Puniceicoccus vermicola: one gene and its partner. The protein of the gene in region 2 interacts with the protein of the main gene of each other region in a pairwise test. Links are inferred from orthologs where the notes say so. Each region holds a gene or a part of one and is shown on either strand. Other genes may lie near its edges.

The links.
Region 1: the proteins of H5P30_RS07030 (region 2) and lepA interact in binary tests that used the Escherichia coli proteins (3 or more experiments, as listed by UniProt). The link is inferred for Puniceicoccus vermicola from one-to-one orthologs.

What each region holds. Positions count from the first base shown.
Region 1 is NZ_JACHVA010000092.1:40,396-43,614, forward strand. Bases 75-2,970 are described here. They hold lepA (translation elongation factor 4), read right to left. Parts: upstream 2,476-2,970; coding sequence 673-2,475; downstream 75-672. Other genes in these bases: lepB (signal peptidase I), read right to left, coding at 75-649; H5P30_RS11900 (ACP S-malonyltransferase), read right to left, coding at 2,511-2,970. Outside these bases: more of lepB, read right to left, coding at 1-74; more of H5P30_RS11900, read right to left, coding at 2,971-3,219. UniProt on the Escherichia coli protein: Required for accurate and efficient protein synthesis under certain stress conditions. May act as a fidelity factor of the translation reaction, by catalyzing a one-codon backward translocation of tRNAs on improperly translocated ribosomes.
Region 2 is NZ_JACHVA010000053.1:214,980-218,249, reverse strand. What follows is about bases 91-3,037. They hold H5P30_RS07030 (zinc transporter ZntB), read left to right. Parts: upstream 91-1,045; coding sequence 1,046-2,029; downstream 2,030-3,037. Other genes in these bases: H5P30_RS07025 (MFS transporter), read right to left, coding at 2,049-3,037; H5P30_RS07035 (DUF4174 domain-containing protein), read left to right, coding at 365-739; H5P30_RS07040 (TIGR01458 family HAD-type hydrolase), read right to left, coding at 91-169. Also shown: more of H5P30_RS07040, read right to left, coding at 1-90; more of H5P30_RS07025, read right to left, coding at 3,038-3,270. UniProt on the Escherichia coli protein: Zinc transporter. Acts as a Zn(2+):proton symporter, which likely mediates zinc ion uptake. Purified ZntB reconstituted in liposomes also binds and transports Cd(2+), Ni(2+) and Co(2+).

The DNA of each region.
Region 1 (3,219 bases), on a different replicon or contig from region 2:
CGGCGTCGAAGTCCAAAGGAACGTCGAAGGCCGAGGGTTCATTGCCGACGAAAAGTGGATAGCGCTTCAATTTAGTCGGAACCAGCAACCATTTGCGTCCATCGACCACCTCATAGCGAGCACGGGCGCGGATGCCACCACTCGTCTCCTCGTATAGCAGCGGAATGCGAACCGCCCCACTGCTTTCCGCGGTTACCTCATGGTTCTTCGCTCCCAGCAGCGCAAACCGAAATGGTTTAGCCAAGATCGACGGATAATCCTCATCGTCATAGATCTGGTGATACATTCCGCTGTACGTCGGATACATCGAGTTGGTCGGAATGATGAAGGGCTGAAGGAAGAATGCACGAATCCCCAGGACGACAATTGCGGCGACCAGAAAGGTCTCCAAATTGTCACTCCAGAAGGTCTTTGGATAAATCTTTCCGCCATGACGCTTGAGGACTGGCTCCCATTCTCTGGACTTGGTTTCCAGAGTCTCCAGAGAGAGCGACTTGTCACGGGAAAGAGCGGCCGATTCATCATGAACGGCGTGAAGCTCCTCCAGCGCTTTCTCGCTCAACTGATCCTTCCGGTAATTGATAATCTTGCGGGCCATATCGGCGTATTCGCCGGCCTGCTTGCGAAGTTTCTTTCCTGGAGAGAACATGGTTGTCGCTGGTTTGTGGGAAGTTAGTCTTGGCTGCTACGAAGAACCTGGACGAAGGCTTCCTGCGGAATACTTACCGAGCCGATCTGCTTCATCCGTTTCTTTCCTTCCTTTTGCTTTTCGAGAAGTTTGCGCTTTCGGGAAATGTCTCCGCCGTAACACTTCGCGGTCACATCCTTGCGCATGGCGCTCAAGGTTTCGCGGGCGACGAACTTGCCGTTGACCGCTGCCTGGATCGCGACCTTGAAAAGTTGCTTGGGTAGCAGGTCCTTCAATTTTCCGCAAAGCGCCCTCCCCCGCGTTTCCGCTTTCTGGCGGTGAACAATGGACGAGAATGCTTCAATGGGCTCGCCATTGACGAGAATCTCCATCCGCACCAGGTCAGACTGCTCATAGCCGTCCGGCTCGTAGTCCATACTCCCATACCCATGGGTCAGGCTCTTGAGGCGATCATTGAAGTCGACGAGGATTTCGTTCAGAGGCAGCCGGGCGGTAATCATGACCCTGGAAGTATCGATTGTCTCCGTCTGCTGGCAGATGCCCCGCTTCTCCGAAATCAAGGCAAGCATGTCGCCAATCGAATCGTTCGGCGTATGAACCGTGGCCTTGATCATCGGCTCCTCAATCCACTCGATCTCGGAAGCGTCCGGGAAGAAGACGGGATTATCGATCTCCATCTCGGTGCCATCGGTCTTGCGCAGCCGATAGATGACACTCGGATAGGTGGAGATAATGTCGAGGTCGTATTCGCGGCGAAGGCGCTCCTGGATGATCTCCATGTGCAAGAGCCCGAGGAAGCCACAGCGAAACCCGAATCCAAGCGCGGCAGAGCTTTCACTCTGGTAGACGAACGCGGCGTCATTCAGTCGCAGCTTCGCCACGCTGGCCTTGAGCTTTTCGTAGTCCGATGTGTCCAGCGGATAAATACCGGAAAAGACCATCGGACGCACTTCCTTGTACCCCGGGAGCATTTCTCCGGCCATGTCATCCATGCGGGTGACGGTGTCCCCGAGCTTCACATCGGCAACGTCGCGAATTCCGGTAACGATGTATCCCACTTTACCGCCCGACAAAGAGTCTTCCGCGACCATGTGTGGAGAGAATCGGCCGACCTCCTTGATCTGGGTTTTCACATCCGAACCCATGAAGGAAATGCTACTCCCCTGCTTGAGTTCCCCACTGAAAACCCGGACGTAGCAAATCACCCCTTTGAAAGCGTCGTAGATGCAGTCAAAAACGAGTGCCCGTGTCCCCTTCTCGTCCAGCCAACGCGGAGAAGGAACCCGATCGATGACCGCGCGGATGATTTCCGGAAGACCGATCCCTGATTTCGCGCTGGCGAGAATCGCTTCTTCGGCGGGAATCGCGAGAACGTCCTCCAGCTGCTCCATAATCCGCTCCGGCTCGGCACTGGGAAGGTCGACCTTGTTGATCACCGGGATCACCTCCAGCCCCTGAGCCACGGCCAAGTGGGCGTTGGCCACCGTCTGCGCCTCGATTCCCTGGGCTGCGTCGATGAGCAAGAGTGCCCCCTCGCAAGCCGCCAAGCTCCGGGAAACCTCGTAGGAGAAATCCACGTGCCCGGGAGTGTCGATGAGGTTAAAGAGATAGTCCTCCTTGTCCTTCTGATAGATCATCGACACAGGATGGCTCTTGATCGTGATTCCCCTCTCCCGCTCGAGATCCATGGAATCGAGGAGCTGCTCTTTCATATTCCGCAGCTCAACGGTGCTGGTTAACTCGAGCAGACGATCAGAGAGCGTCGTCTTGCCGTGGTCAACGTGCGCGATGATGCAAAAATTGCGGATAGTGTCGGTAGAACGCATAAAAAAATAGTGGGAGGCCGCGAAGAAGTGTTTCTTTAGCTAGCGGCGGGAACGGCGAAGTCTTCCGCTTCGGCGAAGGAGCGGACGGACCAGGAGCGGTCAACACGACGAATCATTCCGGCGATAATTTTTCCTGGGCCACACTCGACGAGTTCGACAGGACCTACCTGATCAGCCGCCAGAGCGCGAAGGTCGTCTTCGAAGAGAACCGAGGAGACCACCTGAGCGATGAGTCCTTCACGGATTTTCTCGGGAGATTCGATGCGGGCGCCGGTCACGTTGGCGTAAAATGGGCATTTCGGAGCTTCGATTGCGGCATCCATGACGTACGGAGCAAACTGGTCGCGGGCGGACTCCATGAGACGGCTGTGATAAGCACCGGCAACGACGAGCTCTTTCACGAGCTTGAATCCACGTTCGCGCCCGAGGCTCACCGCTTTGTCGATACCTTCCTGCACGCCGGAAATGACGATCTGGCCGGGGCAATTGAGGTTTGCCATCTCGACGCCACACTCCTCGGCGAAATCGGCCACCGCTTCGCGGGTTCCGCCAATGACGCTGGCCATGCTGCCCTTGGTCGCTTCGCAGGCTTCCTGCATCAAACGACCGCGTTCTGCGACGAGACGCAGCCCGGTTTCGAAATCCATCGCCCCTCCGGCGGTTAGCGCGGTGACTTCCCCGAGGGAAAGACCGGAAACGGCGGCTGGGCCGTCAATGATGCCCTTGGACATCAGGAGTTCGAAG
Region 2 (3,270 bases):
TCTCCCGGATCTTGGACCGCGACTTTGTGGTCGTATTGGTGAGGAACCGATACTCGATTCCCCGTTCATTCAATTCTGCGAGGCACTTACGAGTCCCCTCAATTCTCTCGTTCCCTGAGTAAAGGGTTCCCGAGAGATCCAGAAGCACTCCTTGAATCCCTTTCAACATACGCTAGGAAAATACGGCAAGATTCCTGCCAAAAGCAATCTATCTCGGATTCTTCCCGCTCGACCGAAAAAAAGCGACTCCGCAGCCCACCCAGAATCACGGACGCATTTGCACCGGTTTTCCTAATCCGTAGACTTCCTCATGCGCCTGAGCAAACGACTGATCCCTCTCCTATTTTGCCTGATATTCGCAACTATGAGCTTCGCCGATTCCTCTCCCCTCAAATCCTACGAATGGAAGAACCGTATCATCGTTTATCGCCTGCCGGATAAGGAATTACCCGACCTCGAAAAGACAATCAAAGCCGACGAAGAAGGCATTCGAGACCGGGACCTCATATTTCTCCGGCTCGGCACAAGACCAGATATCCCTTCTCACCACGAACTCTCACCCGAGGCTATTCAAGAACTGACGGAGCGCTTCCATCTGGATATAGATTCTCCGCAGCCCGTTTTCCTTCTCATTGGAAAAGACGGAGGCGAGAAAGACCGTCAAACGGAGGATTTTGACCTTCGTGAATGGTTTGACCGTATCGATTCGATGCCAATGCGCCAGCAGGAGATGCGGTAGAAAGGATGCCGCCTCCCGCTGATCAAGAGGTTCAAAAGCGATTACTCTCAAACCTTCCCCCTCCAACTGCAGGCTCGCCTGTCGGGCCAGGATCTGTTCCCTTTTACGGACAATGTTTGCCTACCGAGTTGCCTCCGACACGAGGGTTCACCCCCGGCCGACCCATTCTTTTAACCCTTCGGAAGGCCCAAACATTCTCGCAAATCGAAATGAACTGGGATCTACCCTCGAGAAGCTCTTCACGATCCTGACCAACAGCCCCAAACTTTCTCAGACCCCAAACACGTCCCGCCCCTTCCGCATCTCATGAGTTCTCAAACCGACTCCTCCCCTCTCCTCTGTTCCTATTGGTTTCGACCCGACGGAACGGCCGAAAAGCTGGAATGGCAGAGCATTGCCCAATGGCAGCCAGGCGAGGGATTCCTTTGGATCCACCTCGACCGCTACAGCCCAGAAGCCCGCCAATGGCTCCACCGGGAATCTGGCCTCTCGCGTATCCTCTGCGACGCCCTCCTCGCCGAAGAGACTCGCCCCCGGTGCGACATTGTTCGCGAGAATCTTCTCCTCATTCTCCGGGGGGTAAACCTGAATCCCGGCGCCGATCCAGAAGATATGGTCTCGATCCGCCTTTGGTCCGACGGGCAACGATTGATCAGTTTACGCGGCCCCCGTGTCCTCGCGATTTCAGACGTCGAGGAACGCATCCAATCCGGCGAACCCCTCCTCTCCTCCGGCGACCTCATTTCCCTCCTCTCTTCCCGGCTCATCGACCGCATGGGGCCCGTTGTCGACGCGCTCCAGGACGACCTTGACGGTGTCGAAGAATCCCTCATCGACAAAGCGGATGCCGCCGCCCGTGGCCCATTGAGCGACGTACGCCGCCAAGCCGTCGCTCTTCGCCGCTACGTTTCCCCACAGCGGGATGTCTTTGCCCGCCTTTCCATCGAGCCCCTTCCATGGATGTCGGAAAACAACAGATCCCATCTTCGCGAATCGACTGACCGGATTACCCGTCACGTGGAAGACCTCGACGCGATTCGCGAGCGAGCGGCGGTGACCCAGGAGGAATTACTCGCCCGCTCGCAGGACCGGATGAACCGCAACACCTATGTTCTATCCCTAGTGGCCGCCGTATTTCTTCCCCTCGGTTTCTTCACGGGATTGCTCGGGATCAACGTCGGCGGCATTCCGGGCACGAACTCCTCGATCGCGTTTACCGTCGTCTGCCTCGCGCTCTTTCTCGTCGGCGCCATTGAGCTCCTATTCTTCTATTTCAAAAAGTGGTTCTGAGGAACGCGCACCGGACTCGTCATTCCTCACCGGTGGCCAACCTGCGAATCCCCATCAGATCAGGCTTCCCCGTACCCAATTGGGGGATCTTTTCCACGACGACGTAGGAGTTGGGCGACGGCCTCCAAAGATTGGGAAGACTCGTCCGGCTCAGAGCCTCTGACAAACGCTGGGAGGTGAGGTCCATATCACGGACGACGACAACCACCAGCCGTTCTCCGCGTTTCTCGTCCGGAACCGAGGTGACACAAAGTTGATCGGCATCAAAGTCGAGAGCCTCCCGCAACTCGTTTTCCACCAGTGAATGCGAGATCATCTCACCTCCAATTTTGCTAAACCGCGAGAGGCGATCCGTCAGAGTCAGAAACTCGTCCTCGTCCAAGTGACCGATGTCACCAGTTCGATACCATCCGTCCTGCAAAACTTCCGCCGACTTCTCTGGCGCCCCGAGATATCCGGGAAAAATATTCGGCCCACGAACTTCGATCAGACCCTCTTCCCCTGGCGCCAAAATCTCCCTCGTGTCCGGATTGACAATACGCACCCGCACATTCGGCAGCGGACGCCCGACCGTGCCGGGCTCACAACCTTTTTGACAGTATCCATCCAGATCAGCCGAAGGAACGTTGAGTGCCACCACTGGCGAACATTCCGTAGCTCCATATCCTTCGTAAGGACGCAACCCATACCGCTTCTCGATAAAATCGGCGATTCTCGGAGACAACTTCTCGGCCCCGGCGACAATCCACCGCACGGATTCGAAGGATTCCGGTTTAATTTTTCGAGCCCACCCGAGAAGAAGAGAAGGAGTGCCGAGGATAATCGTCGGGTGAAACTTCTCCGAGAACTCGCCGATTTTTGCAGCCTCCAGGGGATTCGAATGATAACCCACGGCGACTCCCTGAGTCATCGGCATCCAGACGGTAACCGTTAGCCCAAGGGAGTGGAAAAACGGTAGTGTCCCGAGAATACGATCCTTCTTGCGGAAGCGTCCGACCTCTTCAAAAGAATTGATATTGGAGAGAATATTGCCGTGAGTAAGAACGATTCCTTTGGGTTCGTTCGTAGTTCCACTGCTGAAAAGAATCGCAAGCGGATCATCGGCCCTCGCGGGATTTCGACCCAGAATCCAGGAACAGGGGAAGAGACGCGCAATCAATCCCGCCCGGATTCGCTGGGAAGTCGACAGACGCGCCAGAAGATCTTCAACGAAGACCAGTCGCCCGGGGATCTTCAGATCC